Agarilytica rhodophyticola: one gene and its partner. The protein of the gene in region 2 binds, or shares a complex with, the protein of the main gene of each other region. Links are inferred from orthologs where the notes say so. Each region holds a gene or a part of one and is shown on either strand. Other genes may lie near its edges.

Region 1 (15,458 bases), 1.5 Mb from region 2 along the record:
AATACGACTGTTATCCGTCACCTCAGCACTGGGCAGCATGAAGCGCGTGCGAATATCTACCACTGTCACCACTTTGCCACGTAGATTAATAATGCCCAACACGTAGTCAGGAGCGCCAGGTACGGGTGCTATCTCCGAATAGCGCAGAACTTCTTGCACCTGCATGACATTGATGCCATATTTTTCACCCGCAAGTTTGAAGGTCACCCACTGCAACATGGGATCTTCACCTGCCTTCTTACTTTTTAAATTAACTGTCATGAATGCCTTCCAAGAATCGCTATAAAATCAAATAAACCATTATTAGTGTCCGTAACAGCACATAGGTTTATCGTCAAAATTTAGTCGCTATATTCTTTAATATAGTTAATTGCAGCATCTGTGCCAGTGGTTATGAAGGTTTTTCAGTAGCGCAGTACTCATAGAGCTTCAGGCGTCTCTATTTTTGTCACACTGTTCAAGTAGTAACGCCATTTGTGGAATGTCAATTAGTGCGCACATATGAGACTTTACGGTGCCAGCCAACCAAGGCCGCTTGGTTCTCTGATTTCGCCACTTAACATCATTAGGTGAGAGTTTGATCGGCTGATTAACGGCATCTACCGCCAAGCCCCATGGCATGCCATCAATGGTAACCACATATTTTGCTTTGTCCTCATCTCCGTCCTTGTGCCGTTCGGGCATAACAAAAAGTGAGGTGTTAACAGTACGAATGTCTCCCACATGTGAAGGTAAGATTCCCATAAACCATTTTGATTGGCCAGTAAGGCTGGTCAGCTTATCATCTATTGGCACAATTTGCCCTAGGGCCACCAAAGGAACAGCTAAGGATAAGCCCGACACCTCAAACAACAGCACTTCAAAATCCTCTTGTGCCCATGAGGGACGAACAGCAATCTGTGCTTGCTTAACATTACTCGATATCTTATCGTCAAGAAGATGATCCTTTTTAGTGGGTATATCAGTGTTGGCATTACTTTGATCTAGCGTTTTCTCCTCAGTTGTTAATGCATGGTCGACGGCGGGCGCTTCAACTTCTATAGACGTCGGCATCAACTCTGTCATAGTTTGCCGATCAAGAAGCTGTTGTAATTTTTCACGCCTATCGCTTTCTAAAAGCGTTTGTGTAGGATGCTCACACTGACGTTGCTTCTCTTTAATAGTATGATTTGCCGGCGGCGGCTTAACACCATCGTTTGCCGGCGGCAACATCGCTTTTTTTAATTCAGCTCTTTTTTGCTCTAGGGTAAGGGTGTTTTGTTGTTGCTCAGGCGATGATGCTGGTGGCGAAGTATCTGCTTTTTTTGCGATGACATGATCTGTTATATAGCCGTCAACATCTTTTTCTTTTGTCACGGGACGGCGTTGACTATCATTATCATGTTGCCCAGCAGCGTTGCTGTCCTTACTATTAATATGGCTTCTTTTCTCTAAATCTACCTCAGGTATCTTTTTAGTATCAGCCTCTTTCTTCACAGGCGAAGGCACACACTTAAGCCTTGGACGTGATTTATTTTCAGTGACGACAATAGGTGAATGACGTTTTTGCTTCGTAGCTAAGGAAGACTGCGATGATTCATCTTCTCTGTCTTCGCCAAGGAGGTCATTAAAGTATACCTGCAAAACATCGTCTATCGGTCGATCTACCACATCAAGCTCCCTGATGCTGCATCGCTAGCGTGTTTCTCGCACGCTGGTTAAGGTAGTTATATAAGCTACGGTAAGCTTCAACCCCACGGCCAGCACTGTCGTACTGACTAGGAGGAAGCCCTTCCCTGCTGGCATCACGAAATTTAGTATCAATCGGGATTTTACCTGGCCAAACGGCTTCACCGTAACCATTGCGAATAGCCCTTAGGCTGCCAACAGAAGCTTGTGTGCGACGATCATACATAGTCGGCACAATAATGTAATCGAGTGTTTGTTTACGTGAATGGCTCAACATATTCAGGGTATGTAAAATACGCTCAAGCCCTTTTATCGCTAAAAACTCCGTCTGTACAGGAATAATAAGTTCTTCACAGGCCACCAAGGCATTTACCATCAGCACGCCCAGTTGTGGCGGACAATCGATAATGACGAGATCAAAGTCGTAAGCAACGAAAGAAAGCACCTTACTTATTACCAACCCCATTCCATCTCCGATACCCTGCCGTTCAAGTGTTGCTAAAGGTGTAGTGGCAGGTAACAGGCTTATATCCTGGTGAGGAGTAGAAAGAATAAGACCACTAATAATACTGTGCGACAGTTTTTTTCTCTCGGTAAATAAAGTATATACACCCTGGCTTAAACTATCGGGGTCATGCCGAAAGTAGGAAGTTAGCGAGCCGTGAGGGTCTAGGTCTATAAGCAAGACGCGCAGGCCAGACTCAGCAGCAATACCACCTAAAGCTACGGTCGTCGTGGTCTTGCCAACACCACCTTTTTGATTTGAGACTGTCCACACTTGCACGCGATTTACCTATTGAGTGCTTATCCTATTAACACAATAAATTACTACCAAGACACTTGGGAAGAATACACACCATTACCATACTCGCGGTGAATACATCCATGTACGCTCTGCGTTGGTCTGCCTTCAAGCGGCATCAAGATACCGTCAGCAGCATCAAGATACCTTCAAGCGGCAATGAGGTCTTGCCTCCGAAGGTCTGGTATTGATGTGTTCTCTTTATTTCTGCCACATTAGTATATAGCGTCCCTCATCTAGACCTATATCTATGGGCCACCTTCACACCCCAAAGCCTTGCTATCATTTTAGAATCTACTTTCAATTATAGAACTCCAGATAAGCTGGGGATACCAATAAAAATTTTAATTAAGTGCATATGCTCTTAAAGACTAAGCATATACTCTTAGTTAGAACCTGTTTTCATGTCTTTTCTTCTCTTGTTATCGGCGTTTACGCGACTTGCTGTAGACAAAGATTAAAAAAGACATCTGGCAAAATAATAACAGCGGCAAGCTTTTTCCTCAGAACAACTAATATATCAAGCTGTTACGCAGTTTTTTAAATAAAAAGAACTTAAAGGTTTTTATTTATAATAAAAAGTACTATCCACTATTATTAAGTTCCATTGCAATAATTGTTAAGCATTTCTTAGACCAATTGTGACTTTATTCTACAGGAGGATTATTACGAGGAAGATTAGGGTCGCGGCTAAAGAGCAATCCACCGCCTTTTAACCTTACAGGTTTAACAGCATTTTCTGAGGCAGTTGGACGCGGTCTAGGTGTGACACTTTCACGCCTTTCAGAGGGTAGTTCAAGTGTGATTTTTTTCTGAGCTCCACCTTTATCAGTATCATCATGTTGTGCATTAACATAATGCTCTAACGGCAAGATATTAGTGGTTGCGGCATCACGTCCCACCCTTAATACCACACGACGATTTTGTATACGGCCCTGGGCAGTATCGTTACTTACGATGGGTCGGTACTCGCCGTAACCCACCGCCGACAAACGCTCAGGATTTATCCCCTGAAAAGACATAAGATTAACGACGGAAACCGCTCTTGCTGATGATAATGCCCAATTATTTTGAAAACGCGTATTACTTATAGGTAAATTATCTGTATGACCGGCAATAGCAATGGCATTGTCATAGGGAACTAATATATCAGCCACAGATGTCAAAAGCTTTTTGGCATCTTTAGCTAACTCTGCATTGCCACTAGTAAATAGGATATTAGCATTCAATGTTATTTCTACCCACTCCTCATTGGCAAAAACACTTACCGCATCATCATCAATAAGGGAGGATAGTGATTCTTTTAGCCGCTCTGATAATTCGGTTAATTCAGCTAAATTACTATTGTTGTTAAAGCCTTCAATATCATTTGAGTCAGTGTCTTTTATACCACTATCAACAATATTAGAAAATGTAGACTCTAATGTATCCGACAATACTTTATACTTATTTTCATTAACTTGTGAAATAGAATACATCACCACAAAGAAACCAAATAATAAGGTGATAAAATCAGCGTAAGATATCAACCATCGCTCATGATTAACTTTGGTCTCAATTGGGCTGCGGCGAATCATTAATAGGCACCTCTAATGCAAATACCCACTCAACTTCATTTCGATAGATTTGGGGTTTTCACCATCAGCAATAGCAATAATGCCCTCGATAATTAACTCACGATACTGGGATTGCTGTTTAATACAAGCTCTGAGTTTATTAGCTATTGGCAATAAAAAAAGATTAGCTAAAGCAACACCGTAAATAGTGGCAACAAATGCTACTGCTATACCGGGTCCAAGCTGTGAAGGATCGGCTAAATGACGCATCACATGGATTAAACCCATAACAGCACCGATAATACCAATAGTCGGCGCATAGCCTCCCATGCTTTCATAAAATTGTACCGCGTCGTTATCTCTCTGCTCGGCAACAATAAGATCGGTTTCCATAACATGGCGAATAACATCGGGCTCACTACCATCAACTAATAGCTGCAAGCCTTTGCGTGAAAAACGATCCTTTTCCTTCTCTGAAATATTTTCTAAGCCCAATAGGCCATCTCGCCTAGCAGCAATGGCCCATGACACAACATGTTTAATGCCTTGCTTAAACTTTTGATGAGGAGGCTTTACGATCCATTTAAATAAGGATAACGCTCGTTTTAAACCGCTAACAGGTGTTTGTAGTATCGCCGCACCAAGGGTCCCGCCAAAAACAATAATCGCCGCAGGGCCATTTACCAGGGAAGACCATGAGCCCCCCTCTAGGAAATTTCCACCAAGAAGTGCAGCAAAACCAATAATAACACCAATAAAACTCAACACATCCACAGTTGTATATTCCGCCCGCGAGGAAGTAATATAGGGAACCTTTTGTTAATTAAGACGACTTAATTACAAAATTCTCGTGCGAAAATTAATTCCGCTGTACGTTAAGAGATGACAGACGAGTATGTCGACAAGGCATATTCGTCAGCTGGGTTAACATTTATTATAGAAGTTTAATTGAAAAATAACATGTTAAAGGAACCTCTGATTAACCACGAATGATTTCTGCGTGAGTCTAAAATGTGTTTAGGCAAGGCGGGCTTCGCCGCTAATGGCCGTAGCCCTTAGCAAGAAGTCCAACACAGCATAAACACATTTTAGCCACGCCCTACGGGGCTTGCAGGCGTTACCGATCTCTGTGTTGCCTCTTTTGCCAAGGTCTAGACATTGCCTGCAAGAGGCGCCTTGATCTCGGCAACGCCTGTAAGCCAGAAACTATACGAGGTTAATCAGAGGTTCCTAAACACTATCCACTATTTTCTGGGCAATATCTTTCAAGGGCAAAATGCAACTGGAAATATTAGACTTCGCCACCGCCGCCGGCATTCCGTATACAACGCAGCTGTCTTCATCTTGACTCCATATAGTTGAGCCTTTATCTTTTAACAAGCGCGCCCCTTCACAACCATCAGATCCCATACCGGTCAACACAATTCCCAGCACAGCGCTGCCATAGGCAATTGCCGCAGATGCAAAGGTAATATCAACACAAGGCTTATAGTTAACACGATTATCACCGGCGACAATTTTAATAGAGTTACCAGAACGATCGACCATCAATTGCTTACCTCCTGGCGCTACTAATACATGACCTTTTTTTAACATATCGCCATTTTCAGCTTCTTTGACCGTGAGTGGAGTCGACCTGTCAAGACGCTCAGCAAAGGCACGAGTAAAATTCTCCGGCATGTGTTGAATAATAAGAATCGGTATTGAAACCTTACCTTTTAAGCCTGTGACAATATCAGCTACTGCTACCGGCCCTCCTGTTGATGCACCTATTGCTATGAGTTTAATTTTACCTTTTAAACGCTTGCTATCATTTCTTACAATAGATCGTGTGGAGGTATCAACAAGAGGCGGTGTTCTTGGAGCAGTAATAAAAGAAGACGAACGACTAGGGGATTTTTTATACCCTCTTTGCGCAAAAACAATGAGCTTTTCGTGAAATTTTTTCTTAAAAATTGCCGAGTTTGATGACACTTCAGCAAAATTTTTATTCATAAAGTCAACGGCACCAGCATCTAGAGCGTCGAGAGTAATTTTAGCACCTTCGTAAGTCATTGAGGAAAACATAATTATCGGTGTCGGTATTTCTGCCATAATAGCTTTAACCGCAGATATGCCGTCTAAAAAAGGCATTTCGTAGTCCATCGATATTACATCAGGTTTTAGCTTTGCCGTCATATCAATCGCTTCTTGTCCGTTAGTGGCAACACCAACCACGTTCAGATCTTTGTGCTCATTGATAATATCTTTCAATCTCATTTGAAAAAAATGAGAGTCATCGACGACTAAAACACTGTATGGCACCATTTCTCCTAGGTTTAACAGTTAAGGAGTTTATCTATATGATTACTACCTATCTACTTAGAACCTATTAACAAGCCTTAAGCGGCACTGCCAACATATTCTTTTAACATACTTGGTACATCCAAAATAAGTGCTATGGTACCGTCTCCAGTAATGGTTGCTCCGGCCATTCCAGGAGTTCCCTGCAACATACGTCCAAGAGGTTTAATCACAACTTCTTCTTGACCAATAAGCTGGTCGACGACAAAACCTACTCGTTGAGTTCCAACCGAAACAATAACAACATGTCCTTCCATATCCTCAACTTGCTGTATGAAATTATTTTTCACCAACCAATTTTTCAAGTAAAACATGGGGATGGCCTTCTCACGAATGGTGATACATTCTTGCCCATCGACAATATTACTTTTCGCCAGATCCATATTAAAAATTTCGTTGACACTCACCAAGGGTAACGCAAATGTTTGATTCCCAAGCTGAATCATTAAGGTGGGCATAATTGCCAATGTCAGTGGCACTTTAATAACAAAGCGTGTGCCCTCACCTATTTTAGAACTAATCTCAATTGAGCCATTAAGCTGGGTAATTTTAGTTTTCACAACGTCCATGCCAACACCGCGACCGGAGACATCGGAAATTTCAGTTTTGGTAGAAAAGCCTGGAGCAAAAATTAAATTATAGGCCTCTACATCTGTCAGACGAGCGGCGGCATCCGAATCTAAAACACCTTTTTCTACAGCTTTATTGCGCAATGCATCCGGATCCATACCTGCACCGTCGTCGGTAATCGATAGTAAGATATGGTCACCTTCTTGTTCTGCAGCAAGCACCACTTTACCTTCTCGCGGCTTGCCTTTTTCTTCCCGGATAGTAGGTAACTCAATACCGTGATCCACAGAGTTTCTCACCAAGTGGACTAGAGGATCTGCCAATGCCTCAACGAGGTTTTTATCCAGATCCGTTTCTTCACCTTGCAACTCTAAACTAATTTCTTTTTTAAGATTACGGGCCAAGTCTCTTACAACTCTCGGAAAGCGTCCAAAGACTTTTTTGATCGGCTGCATACGTGTTTTCATGACGGCCGATTGTAGATCTCCAGTGACCACATCTAAGTTGGCAACCGCTTTTTGCATTGGTTCATCAGGACTCTCAAGTCCTAGTCGAACAAGTCGATTACGCACCAATACTAACTCACCGACCATATTCATAATATCGTCTAGGCGCTGGGTATCGACCCTAACGGTCGTTTCTGCTGGCGCTGCATTATTTTGCCCGCCTCCAGCTGGCTCCCGCTTGGGTGGTTCAGGCTTGGCCGCGGGCTCAGGAGGTTTGGCAGCCTTAGGGGGCGCTGCAACTATTTTATCTTTCTTAGCAGCAGCATCGGGCTTTGATTTGGCCGCAGGTTTAGGCTTAGCAGCAGTTTCAGGGCCTTTGCCTTTACCATGTAGCTGATCTAATAAGTCTTCGAATTCGGAGTCTGTAATAAGGTTATCGTCGCCAGATTGCTTACCAGCACCATTATTATCAGCAGAAGGCGCACTTTCAGTTTCACTCGCAGAGGGTGCAGAAGGCGCTTTACCGCTGCCATGTAACTTATCAAGTAAATCTTCAAATTCATCTTCAGTAATATCTTTATTACCATCAGCAGATGATGAGGTAGCAGGTTTATCCGCTTGAGAGGCACCTGGGCTGCCACTGCCGTGTAATTTATCGAGTAGAGCCTCGAACTCATCTTCTGAAATATCGTCGTTATCAGAATCGGCCGTTTGCGAGCTGGCTTGCGCATTTGCTCCTTCTTTTTCATCGATAGCATCGAGATATTCTTCGAATTCATCATCAGTGATATTAATTTTATCATCACTAGCAGGCTCTGCTTGCGAGCCTGCCTCAGGAGCAGGTGGCGCAGATTCCTCGTCACCGCCACCGTCATCACCATTGAGATCTTCTAAGGATACTAGACGCTCTAACTGCTTAATCAATGCCGGGTCTGCTGGTGAAGGTTCTTCACGATTGGTAATCTGTGAGAATTGGTTCGTTACCGTATCCAGCGCTTGTAACACCACATCCATTAATTCTGGTGTTACCGCCCGTTTGCCATTGCGTAAAATATCGAATAGGTTTTCTGTGATATGACAACAGTCTACCATCGCGTTCAACTGCAAAAATCCTGCACCACCTTTAACTGTGTGAAACCCGCGAAATATTGCGTTAAGTAGATCGATATCATCTGGTCGTTGTTCAAGATCGACAAGTTGCTCGGAAAGCAACTCGATTATTTCCCCCGCTTCAACTAAGAAGTCTTGAAGGATCTCTTCATCATCGCCAAAACTCATTCAGCGCTCCTCAAAACCCTAAACTAGAAAGCAAATCATCAACTTCATCTTGGCTGGACGCAACGTCCGACAACTTATCCGCATGAATTTGCGGCCCAACCCCCTCGCCAGCAGCTCGACTGTGCACATTTTCTGGCTCTAGCTTTTCGTTATCAGCAAGGCCCGTCACTTCTTCTACCTGGCATGCAATTCTCATCAGGTTAACAAGCTCTTTTTCAACATCACTTACCAGGCCAATAACTTTTTTCAATACCTGACCTGTCAAATCCTGAAAGCCTTGCTCAAGAATAATGTCTTGTAAATGTTTATTAAGTTCTTCGGTACCATCTCCCATCTTATCTAGAAATCCATCGATGCGGTCGTACAATACCTTAAATTCATCTTTATCTATTTCGCGACGCTTTAAACGCTTCCACTCTTCTTTTAATTTTGCCGACTCCTCACCTAGGTTCATTGCAATAGGAGCAGCAGCTTCTACCTTATCCATGGTTTTATCGGCAGCATCTTGAGTTAAGTTCATCACGTACTGTAAGCGGTCAGATGCATCGCTAATTTCAACATCGCTGCCTGAACCCGATGGCTGATCAAGTTCGGAGTCGACATGAAAGTTTACGATAGCGTCGTGTAAGCCTCGTGTAAGCTGTCCGACTGAGCGAAAAATATGGCTGTTACGTGCTTCAACGAGGTTGTGAATCAGCTCCGAAGCCTCGTCGTAATTATCTGCTTGTAGCTTTTCAACCAGCTGATTTGCACAATCTTGAAGACTAGCTACAAACTGCTGATCATCTTGCAATGGTTCAGTGTTTTCCATTAAGCAACCTATATGTAGTAGTTGTTAACCATCGACTCGTTCAAAAATCTTGTCGATTTTCTCTTTCAACACCTGAGCAGTAAAAGGTTTCACAACATACCCATTTACCCCAGCTTGTGCCGCCTCAATAATTTGGTCACGTTTGGCTTCCGCTGTTACCATAAGCACAGGCAACGACACGAGCTTGCCGTCAGCTCGTACCTCTTTGAGCAATTCTATCCCGGTCATGCCAGGCATATTCCAGTCGGTGACTAGAAAATCGAAATCTCCACCCCGCAACATAGGCAAAGCAGTTGAGCCATCATCTGCTTCCTGAGTATTAGTAAAGCCAAGGTCTCGCAACAAGTTTTTGATGATGCGACGCATTGTCGAAAAGTCATCAACAATGAGAATTTTCATATTTTTATCCAACACAACCTCCAAATTTCTGCTACCAGGATTTTGTCGAACAGTTCTACAATAAATGACTGCTCGTATAGGCCAGATCCCTTTACAAAAAACCAACGGCTTAGCAGACATTGATTTGCAGTTCAACGCTGTTCCTCATATCAAGTCTAGCTGCTTGTAGCCAGTCATCCAGTTTTTTAATTTGGAAATGACTTTTAGTTCCTATATAAACATCTCTCAACTTCTTATTACCCCAAAAGTTTGCACATCATTGGCGTAATATTTAAAATTTTGGGAAAGGGTTTTAATGCAGTTAAATACCTTGAAGGGAGATATGCTGATGTGTGATGATGCTATGATATCCAGTCTTTTAGTCTCGCCCGTAGACGAGCCGCAGCTTGGCTGTGTATCTGACTAATACGAGATTCTGAAACTTCAAGCACCATGCCTATTTCTTTCAAATTTAGCTCTTGTTCGTAGTATAAAGACAATACCAGCTTTTCTCGCTCGGGCAGCCCATCTATCGCCATCACTAGCGCTTCTCGCATAGCTCGCTGATGAACCTTTTCTGAGGGACCGTCAAGGGCTTCATTGTCAGAGTGCAGGATTTTACTTTCATCCTCTTCATAGGCTTCGTCAAAGCTAAACAAACGCGTAGACACGCTATCTTTGGCTATTTCATAGTACTCGTCTAAAGAGACATGCATTTCTTCGGCAATTTCAGTATCACTAGCATCACGTCCCGTTCGCTTTTCAATTGAATTAATGGCGTCTGCAACGCGTCGACTGTTACGATGCACAGAGCGCGGCGCCCAGTCCCCTCGCCTCATCTCATCCACAATCGCACCGCGAATACGAATACCTGCGTAGGTCTCAAAACTGGCGCCCTTACTACCATCATACTTCTGTGACGCTTCAATTAAGCCAATCATTCCAGCTTGTATTAAATCATCCACTTGTACCGACGAAGGCATTCGAGCCATCATGTGGTGGGCAATACGTTTTACCAGTGGCGCATACTCCTCAACCTGGATATTCGACGACCTGCTTTTGGTCTGCTCGTATACCATTAAGTTTTCAGCTGTATACCCTGTCATTAATACGCCTCAACTACATGCCGCTAGCATTCGAAGTTTGTAAAAGCCGCTCAATAAAGAACTCTAAGTGCCCACGAGGCAGCGTTTGCACTGGCCAGTCATCAACTTTTTGGGCAAGGGTTTTAATTGCACTTGCCGCCTTACTGCGGGGCGCAAACTGAATGATAGGCTGACGTTTCTGAATAGCCTTGCGGACATTTTCATCAAAGGGAATATTGCCCATGTACTGCAAAGAAGCATCGATAAAACGCTCACAAACGGTATTCAGTTTAGAAAATAGGTTTATACCTTCCTGATTACTGCGCGTCATATTAGCAACGACACGAAAGCGAAAGATATCGTATTCAGCATTGAGCAATTTTATTAATGCATATGCGTCTGTAATCGATGAGGGCTCGTCACAGACAACGACGATCACCTCCTGCGCGGCACTAACAAAACTTACTACGGTATCGGATATACCAGCGGCAGTATCGATAATCAGAGCATCTAACTGATCACTGAGTTCGCTGAAAGCATGGATTAGCGCAGCATGCTCCTGAGGAGTTAAACTCGCCATTTGCTGAATACCCGACGATGCAGGCACTACTTTTATGCCTCCAGGGCCATTGATCATAACATCTCGTAAACTATGGCTACCATCTAACACATCAGCAATCGTATGTTGAGCTTGTAAACCGAGTAAGACATCGACATTAGCTAAACCCAAGTCAGCATCCATAAGCACGACACGACGACGTAATTGCGCCAAAGCAATACTTAAATTAACAGATAAATTAGTTTTACCAACGCCACCTTTACCACCAGTAACAGCGATAACTTTGATTGGGTGATGTAATGTCATATACGGCTCACAATAGAATGTATTTTCTATAACTATTTAAACTATCATTTTATAAAAAATGTATTTTCAACTATTAAAATCACTTTTTTAGATCTTGATAATTTTTATCTTTTAATGTTTATAATAAAATATATTTAGATAATGCTGATGCAGTTTCATCGTTTGGGTATGGCGCCCCACACAACAAAAAAAACGCAAACTGATTTCTTAATTTTAGCAAAACTCGCCACTTTTTCTCCCTCGTCTTTATAGCTTTCCTCTGTATGGATAAGGTCAAGCAGAATGTTCGCCAGATAATGCCTGGGTTTTAACAACTTTAATTGCCTTTGCCACTAACCCATGGGCGCTAGCTTGCGTAATATCTTTTGGAATATTCTGTCCATCGGTAGTGTAAGCAATGGGAAGATTCTCTTTAATAACAACACTTAATGCTTCACCGATACTTGCCGACTCATCAAGTTTTGTTAACACACAGGCGTATAAGCCACGGGAACCTTTATGAGCATGAAGTGATGCTTTCATGGTGGCAGTTTGACTGTTACATGACACAACTAATACACGATGGATACTCGGGCTTGATTCTAATTGTGCAAGTTGAGATTTTAAAAGTGGATCACCTAGACGAAAACCTGCTGTATCAATCAGTATGAGTGGGAACTGCCGTAAAGATGCTAATACCGAGAGTAAGCTATTTTCCGAATCCACGACTTTAACAGGAACATTAAGAATCTTTCCCATAGTACGTAGTTGGTCAAATGCGCCCACTCGATAAGTATCGGTAGTAACAAGAGCCACTTTGCCCGCACCGTGACGCAACACATATTGTGCCGCAAGCTTAGCAATAGTAGTGGTCTTGCCGACACCAGTCTGCCCTAAAAAAGCGTAGATACCAGGGCGATCCAGAATACTTTGTTGACAGATCGGCAAACGCTTAGATAACAAGCCCACACATTCTCGCCACGCTTGGTTTGCCCTTAATTGATGTCCAATTCCTGCTACCAGTTCATCCACTAATTCTTCACTCAAACCTAACTTGCTTAAATGTTTTGTCACTACAGTAAAATGGTTGGGCAATGTCACTTGTTGCGGGGCGTAAACCGTTGTTAGTTGTTGGCGGTTATCTGACATTTGCCAGAGTTGCTGCTCTAACAACATACGCATATCTGCAATATCATTTTTTAACGACTCTAATTGTTGTTTTTCTTCTTGGGTCACAGTGCTTAGAGTTTCAGAGAAGCTTTCACGTCCGTTAACAGACGCTGTACTATTTGTCAGCGGCTCAAACGACAGTGTTGGTTTTGTCGCACTTTGAGCATGAAGATTTTGATTAATATCTACCTGCTGTTGGGCCTGCTGCTGAGCTTTTCTTTTTGCAGCAAACATTTTCTCGCGCGCTATTTCTATCTCTTTTGCTAGTTGCTCAGGCGACTTAGATGAGAACTGTTCAGCATTATGCTCAGTGGTACCGCCATAAAATGCCGCAGCTTTTTCTATACCAGCTTGCTCTTGCCATGCTTCGTCACTGGAGAAAGCAGTGTCAACGTCTGCGTCAAATTTCTGACCAAACTGGCGACGAGATTCGATTCCTCTGGTAGGTAAATCTGGCTCTAAGGATGTGACAATTTCTACACCTTTACTCAAGCGCTTACTGGATAGAATAACAGCTTCAGGCCCTAACTCTTGCTGCACTAATTCCAGTGCTCGAGTCATTGTTGGAGCAACAAATCGCTTAACAAGTTTATTTGTATTATCTGTCTTCATCCATATACTCCCACGTTGTTCATGTAGGCCCAGTTATTGGGTATTAGCTTATTGAGTGTCAACGCGATGGTTTAGTATTTAAAACTTCGTCACCAACACTTGCTTCAATGGTAATTTGCTTGTTGTCCGGCACTTCGTTATATGCCAATACATGCATATCTCGAATATTGAATTGCACAAACTGATATAACAAATGACGTATTGGTGCGGATACTAACAACACAATTACTTTACCCTTGATTTCTTGTTGCTTAGCCGCATTTACCAAAGCATTATTTAATCGCTCTGCCAACTGCGGTTCGATAAATGCATTTTCACCCGCGCCAGCTTTTTGTGCTTGCTGTACTGACTGAAGCAACAACTGTTCCAGCGCGGAATCCAAAGTAATAACTGGTAAGTTATTTTCTTGTCCTACAATGTTCTGAACAATCTGACGGGAAAGTGCGGCACGAGCAATCGCGGTAAGAGTATTAATATCAGAGTTTTTACTTGCATTAGCTGCCAACGCTTCGGCAATAGTGCGCATGTCACGAATGGGAACTTGTTCTTTTAACAATGACTGTAAGGTTTTAAGTAACTGATTAATACCAATAGTATTGGGTATTAACTCTTCCACCAACTTAGGCGATTTTTCCGCGAGTAAATCCAACCATTTTTGCACTTCTTCATGGCCGAGTAACTCATGGGTATGTGCCTGAATAATTTGGTTAAGATGGGTAGCAACAACAGTACTGGGATCAACCACAGTATAACCTAGGGTTTGTGCCTGATCTTTCTTACTCTCATCAATCCATACCGCTTCCAAACCAAACGCAGGATCAACAGTCTTAACACCATCGAGCTTACCAAATACCTGCCCTGGATTAATCGCTAAAAATTTATCGGGAAAAACCTCTCCTTCTCCCACCATCACCCCCATCAAAGTAATGCCATAAGCGCTTGGGAGCAGGTCTAGGTTATCGCGGATATGGACGGCTGGAATAAGAAAACCCAGATCCTGCGACAGTTTTTTACGAACGCCCTTAATGCGCCCTAATAGCTCGCCATTTTGTGATTTATCTACCAAAGGGATAAGACGGTAACCGACCTCCAGACCAATGATGTCAACTGGCTGAACATCATTCCAACTCACTTCACTTTGCTCCGCAGGCGCTGGACTCGCGTGGTTTTCAAGTGCTGGTGCAGGGCTGACATTGCCACCAATGTCTTTAGCATGTGGTTCGCCACCTATTTTTTTACCAACAAAGCCTCCTTCTTCAACCACCTCTACTTGCTTACGGTAATGGATGTAGTAAGCCAAAAAAGCACAGATAATTGCTAATCCTAAGAAAGGAATATGGGGCATTCCTGGAATAATCCCCATTAAAAATAAGATCGCAGCGGCTACCGCTAGAGCTTTCGGAGATTCAAACATCTGCGAAAGTACTTGGCGATTCATATCTTCAGAGCTGTTAACACGGGTTACCATAATTGCCGCCGCGACAGACAGCAAAAGGGAAGGAATTTGAGCTACTAATCCATCACCAATAGTTAACAGCACGTATTTTTGCGTAGCATCGGCAAACTCGAGGTCGTGCTGCGCCATACCCACAGCAAGTCCACCGACAATATTGATAATAAGAATTAAAATACCGGCAATAGAGTCACCGCGCACAAATTTACTTGCGCCATCCATAGCACCGTAAAAATCAGCTTCTGCCGCCACATCAGCGCGGCGAGTTCTGGCTTCATCTTGATCGATAATACCAGCATTGAGGTCGGCATCTATAGCCATCTGCTTGCCAGGCATGGCATCCAGAGTAAAACGCGCACTCACCTCTGAAATCCGCCCAGCACCTTTAGTTACGACAACAAAGTTGATAATAATGAGGATAATAAACACCACTAGACCTACC
Region 2 (15,577 bases):
CCCAATGGATAACTACCGATGCGCTCTGCTTTTGGAGTTTCTGAGGTACTTTTTTCTAAATCTCCTGTCGGAATATTGACAACATTTCTCTCGTGGCCAGGGTATTTTTCATCAGCGCCCATACTAGTGATATGAGAAGAAGTGTGAGAAGAAGTATGGTGGCTATCTTCAGCAAAAGTATATTCCTGATCAAAGACATGTAAACAAGAAACTTGGTTTGAGCAAACACCTAGCAGTATTTTTTTACCCTCCACTTCTAATAATACCGCTTTTTCTCGTGTCCCTAACATTAGCGACGCGGAAACTTTCATATTTTTTTGCTGTAAAATCGCTCCTGCACCTAATTTTTTAGCCAGCCATGCCAAAGCAAAAATCATTGTAGTAACAAAGAGCAAACCAATAATAACTTGTGACATCATTGGAATTGTTTGCAATGCATTTAACTCATTTGTACTTTCCAATGCGTTTGTATAATCATTGACAAGAAATTGAACAATCATCGCAATGACGTAAATGTTATACTGTGTCATCTCACCGGCTCTCTTTCTATTACGGTATTAACGTAGCTTTTTAATCCGCTCAGATGGGCTAATCACATCCGTCATACGAATACCAAACTTTTCATTCACTACAACCACTTCACCATGTGCAATCAAGGTACCGTTAACTAATACATCTAAGGGCTCTCCCGCCAGCCGATCTAGCTCTACTACAGAACCTTGGTTAAGCTGTAGAAGATTGCGAATAGTAATTGAAGTGCTGCCTACTTCCATAGCGATAGAGACGGGAATATCTAAGATAACATCTAAATCTGGATTACCTTCTGCACCGCCACTTTGGCCTGAATCACCGAAATCTTCAAAGTCTACAGAATCGACCGCATCTTGCCCCTCTTCTTCTTGTTGGGTACTCTCTTCATTAGCTTGTTGTTCCATTGCCGCCGCCCAGTCGTCGGCCATGTCATCCTGGTTGGAGCTATCTTCATTATCTTCATCACTCATTACTCGTCTCCTTCAGAATCATCGCCTTTAATGGTAGCGGGAGTTAAAATGATTTCAGAAACTTTGAGAGCTAGATTATCGTTAGATTGCCCTAAAGTTGCTTTAAAAAAAGGAATACCATTGGCGGTTGCTACATGAACATCCGGCATATTGACAGGGATAATATCTCCCGTTCGTAGGTCCACAATATCGCGTAGCGGAATTTCTCTTCGCACGATATCGCATTCGAGATTAATATGTGCATCTAGAACATCCTCACGAAGCGCTTTGGCCCAACGATCATCCTTCTCGTCTGTATCAGACTGTAAACCTGCATCGAGCACATCGCGAATAGGTTCGACCATGGAGTAAGGCATAGTTACGTGCAACTCTCCCCCGCCACCATCAAGCTCTACATGAAATGTACTGACGACCACCACTTCGCTGGGACTGACAATATTCGCCATGGAAGGATTAACCTCTGAATTTATATATTCAAAGGTAATTTCTTTTACGGCTTTCCAAGCTTCGCGTAAATCAATGAATACTTGTTCCAGTACCATTTGTACCACGCGTAATTCTGTGGGGGTAAATTCACGACCTTCAATTTTTGCGTGGCGTCCATCCCCGCCGAAAAAGTTATCCACTAATTTAAAGACTAACTTAGCATCTAAAATAATAAGAGCCGTTCCTCTTAGCGGGCGAAATTTCACCATATTTAAACTTGTAGGAACATAAAGGGTATGAACGTATTCGCCAAACTTTTGAATTTGAATTCCACCAACAGAAACATCCGCTGTTCGTCTTAATAAATTGAACATACTAATGCGCGTATAACGGGCAAAACGTTCATTTAACATTTCCAAAGTGGGCATACGCCCGCGTACGATACGATCCTGGCTGGTCAGGTCATAGGAGGCAACACCTTCGCCACCCTCTTCACCTTCTGTTTCAACATCGCCATCGTCGACACCATGTAATAAGGCATCAATTTCATCTTGTGATAATAAGTCTTGCACGGCCTACTCTTCGCTGTAATCTTCAATAAATAGTTTTATTGCATCACTAAATTGGTAAATAGCACTTGTTCAATACCGGGCTCCCCCGTCTCTTTCTCCATTAAACGCTGTAGTTCTTGTAAACACTGCACTCGCAACAATTCCTTGCCCTCCGCCGTTTGAATTTCTTCAAATAACTGCCCACCAATTAACATCACCAGAGCATTGCGAATCATCGGCATATGCGTTTCGATATTGGCAACAACAGCTTCACTTCGAGTTAGCAAGGTAATTTCAGCTTGCATAAGCCTTTGTCTTCCTCTTGAATCAAAGGACACAATAATTGGCGGTTTAAGTGCGTAATATATTGCCGGCGCCATAACTTCTTCTACTTCCTCTTCGCCGCCCTCACCTTCTGCTGCCATTTCCTCTTTATCACCCGTCATAGATAGAACAGCTAATGTGCCGCCAACTGATGCACCAATTAAAACTATTGCCAAGACTACAAGTAAAATTATTTTCTTTTTACCTGATCCAGCATCAGCTTCGCCTTCGCCGTCTTTTTCTTGCTCTTCTGCCATGTCAAATATTCGTCATAACGTTTTTATTAACCAAAAAAGCAAGAGATATGCCAGAGGTCTGACTATACTTTTTGCTCATTATGTTTTAACTCAGACATTATTATTCCGGCGGCAATATATGTCCGGTTAATAGCGATGGATGGATGCACTGCCGCGTGTCGATAGATTCGCGCTAGCTCCTTGAAATCAAGCCGTTTAACACAATAGCGCTGTATTTTAAGATACGACAGATAAATATATCAGGACAATATATTTAGCCACCAGACTAATCGTATGGTAAAGAAAATTACAATGACACTAACGTTAGCACTTTTTTCAAGTACTAACGCAATGAATATTACGAAAGATAGTAGGTAGTATATTTATTTAGAAGCGCTCTTGAGGCGTTTTTAGAACGGGTACATCTAAAATTAAGTGTTAGTAAGAATTTTTCTAAGCAACTTAAACATAATGATCAACACCGTATTCATGGTGTATTTGTATACTTGGCACATCAGTATCCTCATCTTGGATGCTACTAGCCAATTGTCCTTTTGCATGACCACCTTCGCCCTCTTGTTGACTACCAAATTGATCCGATGAATCACCAGAGATATCAACATTCACGAGATTTAGTCCTTGCTCGTCAAGTAATTCGCGGAGCCTAGCTTGTGCTTGGTCTAAAGAATCGCGTACTTGGGCATTTGTCGCTACGAAACTCACACTTGCTTGATCTTGGCTAACACTGACTTTGACTTGTAACGGGCCTAGCTCAGGTGGATCTAACTGCAACTCTGCAAATTTAATATTTTGCGAAGCCATCATTGCAGATCGCTCAGCTACCATATTGCTCCAACCACTTTGGCCAAAAGTAATATTTACAGGCAATTGCACACGTCCAGTTTTTGACGATAAGAGGTTGGATGTATCTGTGCCTGACCCTGTGATGGTATGATTAACAAATGCATGAATATTGGCATTTTTATTTAGTGACGATTCTACTCGACCATCTTTAAGAGATGTTGTTAATTCATTGTTTACCGTCACAACATCTTTTTGCAATAAAAGGTTCTTCTCCATATTGGAGACACCAACGCTAGTACTAGTATCTGCTTTTAATTGTGGTTTATCACTAGGTTCGAGAATAACAACGTTTTTTTCAACCAAAGGTTGAGAACCAATACCAGGAAGGTTTTGTTTTACACTGGTATTACTCTGGGTAAGTGGAAATTGACTTGGTGTTAACGCCTTAGATTGTAAGTCTAGCGTACTCTGTTGTGAGGCTATTTGCACATTATTTGAGTGAGTCAATGTTTGTTTCTGGGGATCAATAATTTGCGAAGTCTGTGCCTCCTGCGATAACACTCTATCGACAGTAGGAGCACTGGCCGTTAACGCATTCGAGTTAAGCTCAAGTTCACTGGCATTGATACCAGTACTTAGAGGCGATCTAGTGGTTTCGACTTGGGTGTTAATATTTAATGTGATGTCATCTGTCACATCGACAGCAGTCAAAGCCACCTCTTCAGCCTCGTCAACATTAGTGTCAGCAGAATTCTCATCCAAGGAAGTAGCTCGTTTATCTTTTGCAGCGTCAGTTTGGGCACCTGCAGACTCATCAGAATCCTTATCAGATGTATCATTACTTTTACTATCGGCAGCAACTTCTTTTGTAGTATTATCGCTCTCGCTTTGCTCCACAGAATTATCTTTTCGATCTGTCTCAGCGGGTTTTTTGTCTGCTGTATTATTGTCAGAGCGTTCTACCTTATTTTTTTTGGTTTGAGAGTCCATCGCCTGTTTGAAACCATCATTAGAACTCTGATTTAAATTGGGTTCTGCGCGTTGGGATTGAATAATAATTTGTTCTTGCTCATTGAGATTCACCAAAGGCAATAGCGGATTCATTTTTATCCCTCACAATATAAATAATAATACGAAAGTATAATTTCACTGCTTCACATGATGCACAGCTCGTTGCTCACATTATTAAGGGAGCAAAGCTTGTGCCATATTCATATTGTGGAAGAGGCTATGAATAAGCCCATAAATAGGCCTTAGGTGATAATGCTCAAACAAGGTCTTTCAAAATCAACTCGACAGCGGCAAACTCTTGCTCAATTGCGGCGATTTGTTGCATAGCATTTTCAACCTTGCCTTGGCGCGCCTGTCTCTCCATCTCTTCACAAAGATCCGCCAGAGGGTTTATGCCAAGATTGCGACTGCTTCCTTTAAGGCCGTGAGCTTGATGACACAGCTCTGTCATATCGTTTTTCTCAAAGGCAACGGCTAGAGCAGCCAAGCGCGGCTGAGAGTCATTGAGGTAGGTAGAAATAAGTTCGCTAAATTTCTCGCCGAGTAACTCTTGTAACATAGCGAGATTGTCGCGATCAATCCTGTTGTGTGACATGATATTTGCGGTTTAAATTTTTATATGAGGATTTATTGTTGGATCAACTCTACATTTTCTCGGCGTGCCTGCTGTCTTATCCTATCTATGTGCTATGTGCATACGTACTAGCAAACCGACTCAAGTAGAAATAGTGCCATATATAAAACGACTAGTCTTCACGCTCCCAGTAATACACCACTTCGATATCGTTACCCGGTTCATGGATTTCTATACTTTTGGTGAGCGATTGTATCAGGCTGAGCCCACGTCCATAAAGGTTCTGGCTAACACCTTTATTCTCGGTTTTTTTAACAGTAAAGCCCTCACCTGAATCTTTCACTCGAATATTAAGATAGCCACCATTGCCATTGGCAGTATGAGAAAGCTGAAAACTGACCTTCCCTGCAACCAGTTCCTGCAATCGTTTTGTGCGCTCGTTGTAGTAAGAAGCAAAGCCTCCTGGGGAGGACTTCAGTTCGGATTTTAGACCGAGAACACCATGCTCAAGGGCATTGGAATATAGTTCAGCAAGCACCGTGTATAGGGGGGTTCGATGTTGCCTTAGACCTGGCACCTCAGAAATAATATTCATTAATAGTGGCAGTGGATCGAACTCTTTGAGGCTATTTTCAGGCAAATCAAAATTCATATACCAGTCGGAGAGACAGCCTTGATTTTTTTCCATAAATTGGTCGACTTTCGCGACAACATCCACATCTTGCATCTCAATTTCGACCAGTGACATATCATCATCTTTCTCCGTTGAGCCAATGTGTGCTTGCACATTATTTAACACCTTATCGAATAAATCCTTATCTCCGATATTATCGTAAAAAATTTGGTGTAAATTCTCTTCGCCGAACATTTCGCCCGCTTGATTTCTCGCTTCAAAGGCACCGTCTGACCACATATACAAACGATCACCATAATCCAGCTGGAAGGTTTGACTTTCGCCATTAAAACTCTTACTCGGCAGCACGCCTAATGGTAAGTTTTTAGATGCCAAAAGTTCATATTTTCCTGTGCTTTTCAAATACAGAAAGGCCTCGGGCAAGCCGCCATTCCATACTTTGATGCGCCGCTCCTTGAAATTGATATCGACACAAATGGCGCAACAGAAAAAACCTATTGGCAAAATGTCGTTTAACTTTTGATTAATTTCTCGCAAGATATCAGACATACTGAAACCCTTGCGCACCATACCGTAGAAAGTTGACGCCAACGGCATAGAGCCAATGGCCGCTGGTAGGCCGTGCCCTGTAAAGTCGCCTAACATGACGACCATGTTACCATTGGGACTGAATTCAGAAACCAGGACATCGCCGTTAAACACAGCCAAGGGCGACATGTAATGACGAATGTTGCCCATATCCAGGCAACCTGTCGGTGCAATTTTATCGAATACTTGTTTAGCGACGGTTTGTTCTTGAATTAGATGGCGGTTGTGCTCTTCAATCTGCGCTTTTTGATTTAACAAAGTGGTGTGCATTCTTCGAAGACGACCAAACGACTTAATCTTCGATTGCAATACCACTGGATTATATGGTTTAGGAATAAAATCATCGCCACCGGCTTCTAGACATTCGACCAAGTCGGCCTGATCTTTTAACGATGTCAGAAAGATAATGGGCACCATATCCTCATTGCCCATGTCCCGTATTTTCCTGGCAGCTTCAATGCCTCCCATATTTGGCATCAGAACATCCAGCAGCACCACGTCAGGGGACTTCTCCTGAAAAGCAGTAAGTGCCTGTTCGCCGTCGGCTACACCAATAGGGATATGGCCAGCTTTGGCGACAATGGTTTCAAGAATAAATCGATCAGATGCAGAATCCTCTGCAATAAGAATTTTAAGAGAATCTTGAGGCTCGTTATTCAACGTCTATCCCCTGCTTTCCTGCGGCCTATTACTCGATGACAAACAGTTGCTCAAAGCTGGAAATGGCAAATATTTTCTTTACTTCTGGCGAACAATTATCAATAACAATATTGGCTTTATCTCCACCTGCGTGATCACGTAATACGAGCAACATACCTAAGGCCGAACTATCCAAATGAACGGTTTCTGCCAAATCAACTACGTAGCGCTGAATATTATCGGAATCAACATTTTCGAAGCTACGTCTAAACTGTTCTAGAGAAGAGGCATCGAATCGTCCTTCAATAGATATTGTTAACGCTTCACCATTATCAGAAAGACATGATGTTATCGACATATAAAACGTATCCTAAGTTAGAATTCAATTATTACGCTTACTAAAAGCATAGCTCAATTTTATCTAAAGGCTACAGATAATATTTCCGAAGCCACTCGATTAAGTGGCAATATTTTTTCTGCTCCCCCAATTTTAACAGCATGCCCAGGCATTCCCCAAACCACACTAGAAGCCTCATCTTGAGCAACGGTCACGCAATTTGCCTGTTTCATACGCAGCAATGCCTCTGACCCATCAGCTCCCATGCCTGTTAGCAGCACCCCCATGGTATTTCTGCCACCAGACGCTTCCAGTACGGAATCATATAACACTTCCACAGATGGCATATGTCGATTAACTGGTCCGCTATTGTCGAGTTTACAGATATAAGATCCAGCCGCCAAGACAACTTTTAAATGTGCATCTCCCGGAGCAATATAAGCACAACCAGATTTAATCGGCTGACCATCCTCTGCTTGGTAAACATTGATCTTCGATGCATTATCTACTCTGCGAGCAAAAGACGCACTGAAGGTCCCGGGAATATGCTGGGCGATTACGATTGCCGGTGAATTTTCAGGTAAACATGTTATCACTTCTTTAATCGCTTCAGTACCACCAGTAGACGCTCCTATTGCACAAAGAAAATCGGTACGCAAACACTTGCGCCCGATCAAAGAATTATTTCTTTTTGCCTCCTCGACCAGCTTTTCTTTTTCCCTTTTAGTAGCTTTAGGTCGAACATTGGCACGTGATGCATGCCAGACTTTCTCAAGAATGGTTTGACGACAACTCTCCAATCCTCCAGAGCCATCGCTTTTGGGCTTAGGAACAAAATCCACCGCGCCATGCTCAAGGGCCTCTAAAGTGACCGGTGCTCCCTGCTGCGTCAGTGTGGAAATCATAACCACTGGCATAGGCCTTAAACGCATCAGGTTTTGTAAAAACATAATGCCGTTCATTTTAGGCATTTCGATATCGAGAGTGAGAACATCAGGGTTGTGCTTCTTGATGAGATCACGAGCCTGATAGGCATCCTCAGCAGCGGCAACAACCTTAAAGCGTGAATCAGACTCGAAAATTTCCGTCAGCAATGCACGAATAAGGGCAGAGTCATCGATGATTAATACCTTCACAGCACACATGTTAAATATCTTCTCTTGTCTAAAAAAAATTGATTAAAATAATTCCACATCGCCACTGGTATCGGGTTTTTTGTTCATGGAGTCATAGTATTCTTTCTCACGACGCTGAATGGTGTCGTTATTTTGCGTTTGCAAACGTTTTAACTTGACTGACCCGGTATCAGGGAAATACATTACTTTACGTGGGCAAGTACTACCCACATCTTGCGCGTCTATAGAAAGCCCTTCTTGGTGAAGAAAATTGGTCACAAAATCGATATTGCGGGCTCCCACATCAATAGAGGAAAAATTAGCCATCACCTTACCGCCACCAAATATCTTTATCTCAAAGTTACTTTTGTTACCACCTTGCTTCAGTATTTCATTGACCAGGTATTCCATCGCCCAGTTGCCATAGGCCAACTCGGCTGAAATGGCTGCAGATGCAGCCTGCCCATCTTGTATCGGCAGCATAAAATGATTCATACCACCAACGCCTATTCTCTTATCTCGAATACATGCTGAAATACAAGAACCCAACACGGTTACGATAATTTCACCCGTCTTACTAACATAGCACTCCCCCGGTTTTATTTTTGCCGTCGGCATTTTCATCCGCGGATCCCAATAACGATTAATATGCTCAAAGCCGGGAAGTGTGGGCGTTGTTATTTTTTGTTTTAGTGACATTATCTATTTCTCTCATAAATCGTTCGTCCTAGTGATGTAAAACGATCGGTAACATTATGAAGGCTCTCAGAGTGGCCAATAAATAGTTTGCCATTCGTTGTGAGAATATTGGCATAACGATCGAACAGTTTCTTTTGAGTATCAATATTGAAGTAAATAACCACGTTACGACAAAAGATTACATCGAACTGTCCTTTCATCGGCCAGTCATGCAAGAGATTTAATTGATTAAACTGAATTCGGCTTTGTATTTCAGGCTTCACTTGGCCACTACCATCAGCCTTATTAAAGTTAATGTATTTTTTATATTGGCTGGGGATACCATCAACCCTATCCTCTGCATAATGGCCAGCCCTAGCGGTAGCCACAACATTGGAGTCGAGGTCGGTCGCCAGAATTTTTACATCCCATTTTCTAATGTGAGTGAAATGATCTAACACCATCGAAATGGAATAAGGCTCCTCACCCGTAGAACAACCAGCAGACCAGATACGAATTCTACGTGTGCCAGCATTCTTTTTTATAAGGTCTGGAATAACAGTTTCGTTGAGATATTCAAAGTGATGATTTTCTCGAAAGAATGAAGTTAGATTAGTAGTAATAGCGTTAATGAAATCAGTAAGTTCTGTATTGCCTTCACTCTCGATAAGATCGCAATAGCTTGAAAAACTATTAAGTTTAAGGGCTCGCAAACGTCTAACGATGCGGCTATAAACCATATTTTTCTTTTGATCACTAAGGGTAATACCAGTAAGATTAAACGCGATCTTTTGAATACGACGAAAGTCCTTGTCCATCATATTGTATTCGCGTGACGGAGGGCTATCAGTATTTTTAGCGGGGGCAGAATTCATAATTTTAACCAACGTCCTGATACTATTTTTATATCTTAAAGAACAGGACGTTGGGCTAAGCTTGATCAATCTAGAGTTTTATAATATTTGGCTAATTACATCTTTCATTCTTATTAATACTAAATAGCCAATATTAATCTACTACGCCTCTATCCATTTAAGACACTAATTTTGATACGTTTAAAATATTTAATCAAAAGTACAACTAAAAACTACTACGCACTAGTGACTGTAATATTATTTTCCTTGAAAACTAAATATTCCAGCATACATATAGACAAAGTAAAAGCCCGAAATATTCTATTAGTATTATATGTTTATCACTTTATAGTATCTCTTTAGAAAGTGTTAAGCGCTTGCTGCAACCTTTTAATTTAAGATCTTACAAAAAGCACTTAACACATTTAGGAATTAAAACTCTTCCCACTCATCATGAGAACCGGAAGAACCACTAGAATGACTGGTTGATGAACTGCTTGCTGCAGGCCGCGACGGCGTTTTAGAGAACGAAGCTGGAGCAGAGGCCACTGGAGCTGCCGCAGGAGCACCACCACCTCCGCCGAGCGAATCACCGTGACTGAAAAACTCAACAACACTCTTCATAGAGCGTGCTTGATCCGACATTGCCTGACCGGCTGCAGATGCCTCCTCAACCAGGGCCGCATTTTGCTGTGTCATTTCGTCCATCTGGGTTATTGCCGTATTCACCTGTTCGATACCTGCGGATTGTTCTTTTGCTGCGCCGGCGATTTCTTGCATCATCACAGTCACTTCATCAACAGAAGTAACAATTTTTGCAAGTACTTCCCCTGAATGGTTGACCAAGGAAGTACCATCTTCTACTTTGGAAACACTATCTCGAATCAAGTCTTTAATTTCTTTTGCTGCACCGGCCGAACGTTGCGCTAGGTTCCGTACCTCTCCGGCCACAACTGCGAATCCTCGACCCTGCTCACCAGCTCTTGCTGCTTCCACTGCGGCGTTAAGTGCTAATAGATTCGTTTGGAAAGCAATTTCATCAATCACACTAATGATGTCGCTAATTTTCTTACTCGATTTATTTATCTCTTCCATTGCCGACACTGCATTTTCTACAACACCGCCTCCGTCTCTCGCTAACATTTGTGCATCCACCGTCATGGCGTTAGCTTTCTCAGCATTTTCGGCACTTTGTTTAACAGCAGCGGTCATTTCTTCCATACTCGCTGCTGTCTCTTCTAATGACGAAGCTTGTGACTCTGTCCTATGACTTAAATCAGCATTACCTTGTGCGATTTCATCGGCGGATAAGCCTATAGAGTCGGCTGACATGCGAATATTGGCAATAACCTCTGTTAGTTTTTCTGCCGTAGCATTGGCATCATTTTTCAGTTGCCCAAATGAGCCCTGATAGTCACGGGTAATACGCTCATTAAGGTTACCCTTAGCTATGGATCCAAGCATCCTAACAATATCATTGAGGGCAATTTCCATTGTACTCACAAGATTATTAATGCCTTTACTAAGATTATGGAAAAAGCCTTCTTTACCATCCATTGAAATATGTTGCGAAAAACTACCTTCACTGGCAGCGGCTATAACACTATCAATCTCTCTCTCCATCGCCATTTCTGCAGTTCTATCATTCCATTCAACCACCGTTCCCACACGTTCATTATCTTGATAAACAGGGTTGGCAATCACGGTAAAAGTGCGTCCACCTACTTCAGCTTTACCGTTAAATACACCGCGCATATCACGTAATAGGTTACGTTGATGGCTGGGATCTTTATGGAAGACATCAATGTTCACGCCCATAAGTTTACTAACATCAAATGAAGGTAGGTCTTTTTTGATATCAGACTCTGCCCTTTGCATCATACCTTGGACAGCTTTATTCATATAAATAATATGCGCATCTTCATCGGCAATCATAACGTTAGCGGTTACATTATCGAGCGCTTGTTTGACACGCTCATTTTCAGCAGCCAAACGTCGTTCTTCTTTTTGCTGTGCTAACGCTTCCGTCTTATCGTTCCATTCAACAACAGTGCCAATAAATTTACCGTCCTCGTCATGCAGTGGCGTTGCGATTAAACCAAAAGTTAGTCCTGACAGTGGTAAGTCAGCGCGATAACTCTTGGTTAAGCTTTTAAGAAGGTTACGTTGGTGAGAAGGGTTTTTATGGAAAATATCTACATTAGTCCCCAGTAGTTGGCTACTGTTGAAATTAGGCAATTGCTCCCGAATTTCATTCTCACGGTTACGCATCATTTCTCTAACCGCACTATTCATATAAGTAATTGTCATGTCTTCGTTAGCAAGCATGACTGAGGTATCGCAAACATCTAAGGCCTGGCGAATACGTAAATTCTCCTGCGCGACTTCTCGTTCTTTCTTCTCACGGTTGACCCGTTCGGTTTTATCTTCCCATTCAACTAAGGTACCAATACGCTCACCATTTGCGTCTGTCCAGGGAGTGGCAATAAGACCAAAAGTTAGACTTCCTAATTCAAGGTCTGTTTTATACGGCTCTCGCAAATTTCGTAACATTCCGCGTTGGTGCTCGGGCCGTTGATGAAAATCATCAACACAAGTACCTATCAATGATTTAACATTAAAATTCGGCAATTCCTTGCGCAAAGAAGATTCATTTTTCTTCAACATTTCTGTCACTGTCTCATTCATATAGACAATGTTGCAATCGTTATCTGCCAGCATAACATTCGCCTGGCATAGTTCTAATGCCTTAGCTTTATCCGCCAAGCGTTTAGCATCAGTAATATCAGTAGCAAATTTAACAACTTTATAAGGCCGGCCTGTTTCGTCCCGCAAAGGATTATAGGATGCCTTAATCCAAACTTCTTTGTTGTTTTTACCAAGGCGTCGAAATTCGGAAACGAAGCATTCACCGCTCGCCAAACGCTGCCAAAAATTTTGATATTCCGGGCTATTACGTGTTTTATCGTCGATAAATATGCTGTGATGTTTACCTTGCACTTCATCTAAACGATATCCCATGGTGTTTAAAAAATTGTTGTTGGCGTGCAAGATATTGCCGGAAGTATCGAATTCAATAACAGCCTGTGTATTGTTGACCGCCTCCATTTTAGCTGCAAGTTCTTTGCACTCTTGAGAGTTTCCACTCATTGATTCTTTTAGTTTGTTAAACATACTTATGGCACCATCAAATTATTGTTCAGCATTTTCAATTTGTTGACTAATAGCTGTCATATTAGGAATTTCGTCCATGGAAAGCAGTCGATCTATATCCAGCAAAATCACCATTTTCTCATCCACATTGACTAACCCTTTAATAAATTCCGTATTTAGTGAATTACCAATATCCGGTGCTGTCCTCATATCTTTTTCTGCAAGCGAATATACATCGGAAACGGCGTCAACGACGATACCCATCACTCGCTCACCTTGATCAGTAGAAACTTTCAGCACAATTACCACTGTAATCGGCGTGTACTCAATACTTTCCATACCAAAGCATTGTCGTAGATCAATAATAGGAACAATCGTACCACGCAGATTAATTACGCCTTTTATATGAGCAGGTGCATTAGGAATTGGGGTTGCGGACTCCCAGCCTCTAATCTCTTGAACACATAAAATATCGACTCCATACTCTTCACCAGCAACGATGAAAGTTAAAAACTGATCTGTTTCATCTGACTCAAATTCCATACCCGTATGTGAGTTTATACTGCGTACAGAATCGCTGGCGGATGAGTTGTCATTTTGTATCTGCATAAAAACCTCTACAAACCCACTTACTGTATAAGATGGTTTTGGTTAGAAACATTGGCCTGTGTGGCGGCGTTAATTAATAAACTACTCTCTTCAGCTAAGCGGGCAATACCGGGAATATCTACAATAAGTGCGACCGTACCATCGCCAAGAATTGTTGCTCCTGAAATACCTTCCACTCGTTGATAATTATGTTCAAGGCTTTTAATGACCACTTGCTGTTGCGCTAGTAATTCATCTACGATAATACCAACCTTATCCCCCTCTGATTCGACCACAACCATTAGGGAGCCTTCTAAATCGTAATTATCGACTTCAATATTAAATACTTTAGCGAGTTGTAAAATAGGAACATATTCATCACGTAACCTGAATACATCACTGCCACCAGCAACTTTGTTGATATATTCTGATTTACATTGGAGAGATTCGACAATGGACACAATGGGGAAAATATATGTTTCTTTACCGACTCTCACTAGCTGGCCATCCAATATAGCCAAAGTTAGAGGTAAACGAATAGTAATGGTAGAGCCTTGATTCACTTCAGAGGTAATATCAATGGCGCCATTTAGTGCTTGAATATTTCTTTTTACCACATCCATGCCGACGCCGCGTCCAGAGACATCACTAATTTGCTTGGCGGTGGAAAATCCAGGCTGAAAAATTAAGTCAAAAGCCTGCTCATTAGTTAAGGATTCTGCCTCTGATGCCGTGATAACTTCTTTTTCAATCGCTTTTTGTTTCAGAGATTCTGGATCTAAACCTTTACCATCATCGACAACTTCAATCACTACGTTGCCACCTTGGTGATACGCATTTAGTGTGACATTACCTTGTTCAGGTTTGCCTTTTTGCCGTCTTTCCTCTGGCGTTTCGACACCATGATCAACTGCGTTTCGCACTAAGTGAACCAGAGGATCACCAATTTTTTCTAGTACTGTTTTATCCAGCTCTGTTTGATCACCTAAAATCTCTAGGTTCAAATCTTTATTTAGAGATTGGCTCAAATCTCTCACCATTCTCGGAAAGCGACTAAAGACAAAGCTAATGGGCAACATCCTTATGCGCATAACACTTTCTTGCAATTCTCTAGTATTTTGCTCTAGCTGGCCAAGACCTTCCAACAATTTAGGTAAGCGTTCAAGATCAAAGTCAGAACCTAACTGACCTAACATAGACTGGGTAATAACCAGCTCACCAACCATATTAATTAGATTATCTACCTTATCGATACCCACTCTAATCGAGGATGATTCCGCATTAGCTTTTTTAGCAGGAGCCTTCGGTTTTTGCGCAGTTTTAGGCTTGGCTGCGGCAGCTTTTGTGGTCGCTGTATTTGCAGCCGCTTCAGTGGTCGTTTCCTGTTCCGAGGTTTTTTGCAATTCCTCAGTAAATAGACCTGAAACAGATTTTACTTCTAACTCTGAATCATCTTTGACCCACTCAAATGCTTTTTCTATTTTCTCTTTATCATCATCTTTAGCATCGAGTAGAACTATCCACCTTAGATAACACAACTCGGGATCAATGGAACTAAACTCGGGAAATTGGGAGCTTGCGGTAATGGATTTTATTTTACCGATTTCTGTTAGTGCCTGAAAAATCTTTAAGGGATCATTACCTGTTCTTAAAATTTCAACTCCAGGAACAAAATCAATTGACCAGAAAGTTTCAATATCATCGTCATTACTATTTTGCTCAGGCTCTTTAGTTGCATTTTCGCTAACTGCTTGCACCTCTGTACTTTCTTCCATAGCACCAGGCGAAGAGGCTTTTATAACAACTTCTGATTCATCGATTACCCAGGCAAATATTTCTTCTATCTGGCTAAGTTCAGCGTCTGTTGATAACTCTATTTCCCAGTATAAATAGCTTGCTTCAGGTTCTAACTTATCGAGCAAAGGAAGCTCATCTGTTTTAGCAGAGCATTTCATCTCACCTAGCTCATTTAACTCATTAATTAAGCGTAGGGAATCATTACCCGTTTTAAGCACATCTCTACCAGGACGAAACAAAATATGCCAGCAAGGTATTTCAGCCGGT

The links.
Region 1: the proteins of fliM (region 2) and cheY are in contact, whole or in part, in a crystal structure (PDB 1F4V), measured with the Escherichia coli proteins. The link is inferred for Agarilytica rhodophyticola from one-to-one orthologs.

What each region holds. Positions count from the first base shown.
Region 1 is NZ_CP020038.1:2,760,481-2,775,938, reverse strand. Bases 8,193-11,016 are described here. They hold cheY (chemotaxis response regulator CheY), read right to left. Parts: upstream 9,886-11,016; coding sequence 9,499-9,885; downstream 8,193-9,498. Other genes in these bases: BVC89_RS11755 (MinD/ParA family ATP-binding protein), read right to left, coding at 10,972-11,016; BVC89_RS11760 (RNA polymerase sigma factor FliA), read right to left, coding at 10,215-10,931; BVC89_RS11770 (protein phosphatase CheZ), read right to left, coding at 8,674-9,474; BVC89_RS11775 (chemotaxis protein CheA), read right to left, coding at 8,193-8,663. Also shown: BVC89_RS11805 (chemotaxis protein CheW), read right to left, coding at 1-261; BVC89_RS30335 (chemotaxis protein CheW), read right to left, coding at 430-1,650; BVC89_RS11795 (ParA family protein), read right to left, coding at 1,652-2,452; BVC89_RS11790 (flagellar motor protein MotB), read right to left, coding at 3,118-4,047; BVC89_RS11785 (flagellar motor protein), read right to left, coding at 4,060-4,800; BVC89_RS11780 (protein-glutamate methylesterase/protein-glutamine glutaminase), read right to left, coding at 5,257-6,330; more of BVC89_RS11775, read right to left, coding at 6,408-8,192; more of BVC89_RS11755, read right to left, coding at 11,017-11,802; flagellar biosynthesis GTPase FlhF, read right to left, coding at 12,076-13,563; flagellar biosynthesis protein FlhA, read right to left, coding at 13,622-15,458. UniProt on the Escherichia coli protein: Involved in the transmission of sensory signals from the chemoreceptors to the flagellar motors.
Region 2 is NZ_CP020038.1:4,240,705-4,256,281, forward strand. Bases 1-2,943 are described here. They hold fliM (flagellar motor switch protein FliM), read right to left. Parts: upstream 2,000-2,943; coding sequence 1,001-1,999; downstream 1-1,000. Other genes in these bases: fliO (flagellar biosynthetic protein FliO), read right to left, coding at 1-530; fliN (flagellar motor switch protein FliN), read right to left, coding at 558-1,001; BVC89_RS17785 (flagellar basal body-associated FliL family protein), read right to left, coding at 2,035-2,559. Outside these bases: BVC89_RS17790 (flagellar hook-length control protein FliK), read right to left, coding at 3,001-4,446; BVC89_RS17795 (Hpt domain-containing protein), read right to left, coding at 4,610-4,948; BVC89_RS17800 (SpoIIE family protein phosphatase), read right to left, coding at 5,100-6,809; BVC89_RS17805 (STAS domain-containing protein), read right to left, coding at 6,838-7,146; BVC89_RS17810 (protein-glutamate methylesterase/protein-glutamine glutaminase), read right to left, coding at 7,206-8,270; chemoreceptor glutamine deamidase CheD, read right to left, coding at 8,304-8,939; BVC89_RS17820 (CheR family methyltransferase), read right to left, coding at 8,939-9,793; BVC89_RS17825 (methyl-accepting chemotaxis protein), read right to left, coding at 10,205-12,946; BVC89_RS17830 (chemotaxis protein CheW), read right to left, coding at 12,965-13,534; BVC89_RS17835 (chemotaxis protein CheA), read right to left, coding at 13,555-15,577. UniProt on the Escherichia coli protein: FliM is one of three proteins (FliG, FliN, FliM) that forms the rotor-mounted switch complex (C ring), located at the base of the basal body.